DNA from 3 places in the Mycobacterium paraseoulense genome. Region 3 is predicted to be linked to each of the others. Evidence: predicted binding sites of a transcription regulator. Region 3 holds the regulator's gene; each other region holds the start of a gene.

Region 1 (2,264 bases), 710 kb from region 3:
GCCGTCGCCTTCGGGTCGGTCATCAACAGCGGCACGGCGGTCACCGCGACGCCGTCGATGTCGGCTTCGAAGGTATCCAGGTCGCCCTCGTGCACGAGCCAGCAATCCAGGATTCCGGTGCCGCCGCGCGCGCCGTAGTGCCGGCCGACCGCCTCCGCGGTGGATTCCACCCCGATCACCGACAGGCAGGCATCGGCCATGCCGCGCAGGGGTTTTCCGCCGATGATCGGCGAGTAGCCGACGACCGGGGCGGCCGCCGAGCGCAACGCGGCGCGAATCCCGGGGACGGCCAGGATGGCGCCGACGCTCACCACCGGGTTGGACGGCGCCAGCAGGATGACGTCGGCGTCGGCGATGGCCGCGACAGCTTCACTTGTGGCGGTGGCCTTTTCGGCGCCGATGAAAGCGAAGCTGTGCGTGGGCACGCCGGCCCGGTAGCGCACCCACCACTCCTGGAAGTGGATCGCCCGCCGGGTGCCGTCGTCCGGATCGGTGATCACCACGTGCGTCTCGCAGCGGTCGTCGCTGGCCGGCAGCAACCGGGCGCCGGGTTGCCAGCGATCGCACAGCGCCGCGGTGATCTGCGACAGCGGGTAGCCGGCGCCCAGCATCTGGGTGCGCACCAGGTGGGTGGCGATATCCCGGTCGCCGAGCCCGAACCAGTCCGGCTGCACGCCGTAGCGCGCCAATTCCTCTTTGGCGTGCCAGGTTTCGTCGCGGTGACCCCACCCTCGCTCCGGGTCTACCCCTCCACCTAAGGTGTACATGCAGGTGTCCAAATCCGGGCAGACCCGCAGTCCATGAATCCAGGCGTCGTCGCCGATGTTGACGATCGCGCTAAGTTCGTGGTTGCTGGCTCCCGCGTCTGGGTGCCGTTGCGTTTCGAACTGCCCCAGCCCGAGCAGCTGTTGAACCCCCAGCAGGAAGCGGGCGCCGCCAACCCCACCGACCAGAACGGTGACCTTCACGTGGACGACAGTACTGCCCGACGACCGTGTGGTGGCGGGCCCGTTACGCGGCCCTTAAGCCTAATCGTGGGCGGTGTGATCGACACGCCGAATGCGCAAAACAACGGAAACGCCGTAATTCGGTCACGAGATGGTATGGAAATGCGCCGAAGTGCTTGACCCGGCTGGTCAACCCGTGTCTAATCACAACAGTGTCATTTCCCGGTTGGCCGGCCGGTTCCGGTGTCGCAGACCGAGATTCGATCACTTGTTCGAATTGTCTGTACACATCAGAAAAGTGGGAACCACTCACTCTCTCAATCAAACTGAGGAGGCGGACGACCGTATGTCTTACGAACATCTTCGAGGAGTCATGGCGAGCACGCCGCACACCCCTATCGGCTCAGCGCCGGTCCGACCCGTTCGGCCGCACCTGACCGTGGTTCCCGATGCGCCAGTCGCATTCGAGCCCGAGCCGATGCTGGCGCCTGTCGCGGACCAATGGCAAGACCGGGCGCTGTGCGCCCAAACCGATCCCGAGGCCTTCTTCCCGGAGAAGGGCGGCTCCACCCGCGAGGCAAAGAAGATCTGCCTCGGGTGCGAGGTACGCCACGAGTGCCTGGAGTACGCCCTCGAGCACGACGAGCGCTTCGGCATCTGGGGCGGCCTGTCCGAGCGCGAGCGCCGCCGCCTCAAGCGCGGCATCATCTAAAGCGCCGAAGGCGCCAACGCGCCAGCGCTATTCGTCCTCGATCGTCGGGTCGATGACCGACGGCTCGACATCGAGGTAGATGGCCACCTGGGCCACCAAGATTTCGTGCAGCAAATCACCGAGTTCGACGGTGTCCTTGGCCCGTCGCTCGATCGGCTTGCGGAACAACACAATTCGCGCCCGCGTGGCGTTGCCGCGGACGTCGACGCCGGCCGGGATCAGGCGCGCGAGCGGGATCGGCCCGTCGGCGATGACCTCCGGCGGCCACTGCACGCTGTCGGGATCCTTGGCCGCGATGCGGGGAATCTCATCGACCGCCACGTCGAGCTCGGCGAGGCGCGACTGCCAGCGCCGCTCAATGGGTTCGTAGGCCTCCAGCACCGCCATGTCGAACCGCTCGGCCCGGCTGCGCCACCCGGGGACGGTCGGCGGCAGCAATGGGCCGCGCACGTCGCGGCCCCGCCGGGCGGACCGACGGGAAGCGAACCGGCCCTGGGACCGATCCCTCCGCGGGGAGCTGCGCGAATCGCCCACGCGCCGATGGTAACGGTTGAACATCGGGGGTCGGCCGGTTGCGCGTGTCCGGCGGTTCAGCGGCGTTTGTG
Region 2 (2,264 bases), 4.7 Mb from region 3:
GGCGCAAGGCGGCGTTCGAGGCCGAGGTCGACGAGCTGCTGGGCCCGGACGTGAGCCGCGAGTGGATCAAGGACTTCTCGTCGTATGAAACCAGCTTCGACGGCGACCTGGTCGACGCGATGAACGCCGCCGTGCTGGCGCTGGACCCGGATGGCCGCACGGTGCCCTACATGCTTTCCGGTGGTACCGACGCGAAAGCCTTCGCGCGCTTGGGGATTCGCTGTTTTGGTTTCAGCCCGCTGCGGTTACCGCCGGACCTCGATTTCACCGCGTTGTTCCATGGGGTCGACGAGCGGGTACCCGTGGATGCGCTGAGGTTCGGCACCGATGTGCTGGCACACTTCCTGACACACTGCTGAAGACACGACACGCAACGAGAGGATCGCCCATGAGCACCGCGCCCGACCCGTACGCCGCGCTGCCGAAGCTGCCGTCGTTCACCCTGACGTCGGAATCGATCGCCAACGGCCAGGCGCTGGCCATGCCGCAGGTCAGCGGAATCATGGGCGCGGGCGGAGAAGACGTCAGCCCGCAGTTGAGCTGGTCGGGGTTTCCGGGGGAGACGCGCAGCTTCGCCGTCACCGTCTACGACCCCGATGCGCCGACGGCCTCGGGGTTCTGGCACTGGGCGGTGGCCAACCTGCCGGCCGACGTCACCGAACTTCCCGCGGGCGCGGGGGATGGGAGTGACCTGCCCGGCGACGCGCTGACGCTGGTCAACGACGCGGGCATGCGCCGCTACATCGGCGCCGCGCCGCCGCCGGGTCACGGGCCGCACCGGTACTACATCGCCGTGCACGCCGTGGACGTGGACAAGCTGGACCTCAGCGAGGATGCCAGCCCCGCGTACCTGGGCTTCAACCTGTTCCAGCACGCGATCGCGCGCGCCGTCATTCACGGCGTCTACGAGCAGAAGTAGGCGCGGGGCCGCGGCCCGGATTTTCTGTCGGTGGCCGGGCGTACTATTCGAACATGCGTTCGAGTGATGCTTACGGCCGCATAGCCGCCCTGCTTTATCAGTTCGAGGCGGCGTTGGATCGGCTGGATGCATTGATCTATGAGCTGAGCAGCCCGTTCGTGTGGCCAGTTAGGCGGCGGACATGGCTGTGACCGACCGTGAGGCGATTCAGCACGACGTCGACGCGTTGCGCGCGGTGGTCTCCCGCTTCCAGGGGCATTCGTATGACCCGCTGACCAATCCGGAGCGGTTGCGGTTGTTGGAGATGTTCGAGTGCGAGACGCGCCGGCTGCAAGTGCCAAGTCATCAACTCATCAATCAGGTTGCCGAGCAGGCTGATTCCGCCGAGCTGGGCGGCAAGCTGAGCTGGGCGCTGGCCGACCGGCTGCACATCACTCGGGGGGAGGCCAGCCGCCGCGTCGCCGAGGCCGCCGAGCTGGGCCCGCGGCGGGCGCTTTCCGGTGAGCCGTTGGCACCGGTTTTGCCCGCCACCGCGGCGGCCCAGCGCGACGGGGCCATCGGGTCGGACCATGTGGCGATGATCCGGCGGCTTTTTCGCCAGCTGCCGGAATTGGTCGACATTGAAACGCGCGAGCACGCCGAGAAACACCTGGCCTCCGAGGCCACTCGGTATCGCCCGGATCAACTGGCCAAGCTGGCCCGCCGCCTGATGGACTGCCTCAACCCCGACGGCAATTACACCGACGCGGACCGGGCGCGGGCACGGGGGCTGGTGCTGGGCAACCATCAGGCCGACGGTATGTCGCGCCTGAGCGGGTGGCTAACCCCCGAGGCGCGCGCCAGCTGGGAGGCGGTGCTGGCCAAGCTGGCCGCCCCCGGGATGTGCAACCCCGGCGACGAGGCGCCGGTGGTCGACGGCGCCGCGTCCGAAGAAGCCATCGAGCGCGATACCCGCAGTTCCGCCCAGCGCAATCACGACGGCCTCAACGCCGCCCTGCGCGCGATGCTGGCCAGCGGCGAACTGGGCCGACACAACGGATTGCCGGCATCCATCGTCGTGACGACCACGCTGACCGAGCTGGAAGCCGCCGCAGGCAAGGGCTTGACCGGCGGGGGCACCATCTTGCCGATGTCCGACGTGATCCGCCTGGCCCGCCACGCCCACCACTACCTGGCCGTCTTCGACAGGGGCGAACCGCTCGCCTTGTATCACGGCAAGCGTTTGGCCTCACCCGGCCAGCGAATTGTGTTGTACGCCATGGATCGTGGCTGCTCCCATCCGGGTTGTGATGTGCCGGGCTACTACTGCGAAGTCCACCACGTCGACGATTGGGCCAGCACCTGC
Region 3 (2,264 bases):
CGGCGCGGACGAGGGTCCATTCGCGGGCGAGCAGGAGGACCCCGACGCGGTGGACACCGACTCCTTCTCCGTCGTCTCGCCTGCGGCCCTGTCGGAGGCCGGCTACCCCGAAATAGAGGCCGAATACGCCGGATCCGAATACGGCGAGTCCGAGTACGGCGAGTCCGACTACGCCGATGCGAATTACGCCGACGCCGAGTACGCCGGCGATGAGCACGAGCCCGCCGACCACGCCGACGACCACGCCGACGACGAGTATCTGGAGGCCGAGTACCGGGATGTCGCCGTGCCGCACGCGCCTGCGGACGCCGGATTCGACGGCGGTGCAGCCGAGGCCGCCGCGCCCGAGGCGGAGTATCCGGACATCGCGGTGGCGCACGTGCCCGCGGACGTCGCCGAGGTCGAGGCCGAGGCCGAGGCCGCCGCCACGGATGCGGAAGCGCCCGCGCCGGCGGTCACCCCATCCGAGCAGCGCGGGGGGCGGCACGCGGCCGCGGACGACGAAGACAGCGGCGCGGGGGCCGGGCCGGCCGGGCGCCCGACCATCCACCTACCGCTCGACGATCCCTACCAGGCGCCCGACGGATACCCGATCAAGGCGAGCGCCCGCTTCGGGCTGTACTACACGCCGGGCAGCGAGCTCTACCACGACACGCTCGCCGAAATCTGGCTGTCCAGTGAGGAAGTGGCCCAGGCCAACGGCTTCGTCAAGGCGGACTGAGCCGGGCGGGGTCGCGCCACGGGGCTAGACCTTGCGGATCACCGTGACGACCTTGCCGAGCACGGTCGCGTCATTGCCGGGAATCGGATCGAACGCGGGGTTGTGCGGCATCAGCCACACCTGACCGCCCGCCCGCTTGAACGTCTTGACGGTGGCTTCCCCGTCGATCATGGCCGCGACGATGTCGCCGTTGTCGGCGACGTTCTGCTGTCGCACCACCACCCAGTCGCCGTCGCAGATCGCCGCCTCGATCATCGAGTCGCCGACGACCTTGAGCAGGAACAGCGTGCCCTCGCCGACCAGCTCGCGCGGCAGCGGGAAGACGTCCTCGACGGCTTCCTCGGCGAGGATGGGCCCACCGGCCGCGATGCGCCCCAGGACCGGGACGAAGGTCGGCTCCGGCAGGGCGTCCGACCCGGCGACGTCGGTGGCCGGCGCCGCCACGTCGTCATCGGCGCCGCGGACGTCCACCGCCCGGGGGCGGTTCGCGTCGCGACGCAGGTATCCCTTGCGTTCCAGGGTGCGCAGTTGATGAGCCACCGACGATGTCGACGTCAGGCCGACGGCGTCGCCGATCTCCCGGATGCTCGGCGGGTAGCCGCGGTTCGTGACCGACGCGCGGATGACGTTCAAGATGGTGCGCTGCCGTTCGGTCAGTGATGAATCGACGGCGTGCAGTCGACCGCCCGCGCCGGCCGATGAGGTGTCGTTGCTGTCGCTCATGGCACTGAATGTAGCCCCACCGCGCCCAAGAATCAAACATGTGTTCGACTGGCGTGTCGCCGTGGCGGACGGGCACAAAATCGCCATCGACATCGTTAATCACAAAGGTGTAACTCTTCGGCGGATCGGGTATTTCAGCCGCATGTCAGCTCTGGGGACCACGGACTTGTCGGTGGCGTGGTCTAGCGTTCGACTCGTGCGACACGCTTCGCTCACATGTTCGGATTTCGAACACACGAGCGATACAGTCGAACAGCTGAGCGAATCTAGTTGACCGGAGGAACGCAGATGACAACCATCCACACGCTGGCGCCGCGTACCAGCAGCCCCCGGCGTCCGGTCAACGGACCGGTGGAGGGCCTCGGCTACGGCCGGGACGCGCTGGCCCGTTCGCGCCGCCCCGTCCCGTCGCGACCGGCGGGCGCGCCCATGCGCTACCGCGGCACGGGCGTCGCGATGTCCGCCGCGCCGCACCGCAAGCGTCCCGTCACGGTGGCCACCACCGTCTGGCTGGCGCTGGCCGCCGGTGCGATCACTCTGTGGCTGGGCCTCGTAGGGAATGTCGGTCAGGTGCTCAACGGCGCCTCCGGGAGTTCGGGAGCGCACGTGCCCGACCGGCTGGCCGTCGTGCGCGTCGAGGCGGGGGAGTCGCTGCAGGACGTCGCGCACCGGGTGGCGCCCGACGCGCCGGCCCGCCAGGTGGCCGACCGCATCCGCGAGCTCAACGACATGAACTCGCCGAGTGTGGTGGCCGGTCAGACCCTGATCGCCCCGGTCGGCTGAGGACCGCCGTGCCGGGACCGCTTATCGGCCGCGTATG

The links. Region 3 encodes LexA, which represses DNA repair genes until DNA is damaged. Its sites were predicted from a motif close to CGAACANNTGTTCG; they were not measured.
Region 1: cofD (2-phospho-L-lactate transferase) is a predicted target of LexA. The motif match lies at 1,209-1,222, and genes of this name have one in related genera.
Region 2: G6N51_RS05480 (HNH endonuclease signature motif containing protein) is a predicted target of LexA. The motif match lies at 968-981, and genes of this name have one in related genera.

The regions. Positions count from the first base shown of each region.
Region 1 covers NZ_AP022619.1:5,280,161-5,282,424, forward strand. Annotated here, with positions in the region: gene cofD (2-phospho-L-lactate transferase) at 1-968, opposite strand, end outside; gene G6N51_RS24660 (WhiB family transcriptional regulator) at 1,321-1,659, shown strand; gene G6N51_RS24665 (metallopeptidase family protein) at 1,687-2,109, opposite strand.
Region 2 covers NZ_AP022619.1:1,248,544-1,250,807, reverse strand. Annotated here, with positions in the region: gene G6N51_RS05490 (M20/M25/M40 family metallo-hydrolase) at 1-359, shown strand, start outside; gene G6N51_RS05485 (YbhB/YbcL family Raf kinase inhibitor-like protein) at 389-919, shown strand; gene G6N51_RS05480 (HNH endonuclease signature motif containing protein) at 1,101-2,264, shown strand, end outside.
Region 3 covers NZ_AP022619.1:5,985,753-5,988,016, forward strand. Annotated here, with positions in the region: gene G6N51_RS28165 (LGFP repeat-containing protein) at 1-721, shown strand, start outside; gene lexA (transcriptional repressor LexA) at 746-1,444, opposite strand; gene G6N51_RS28175 (LysM peptidoglycan-binding domain-containing protein) at 1,733-2,227, shown strand.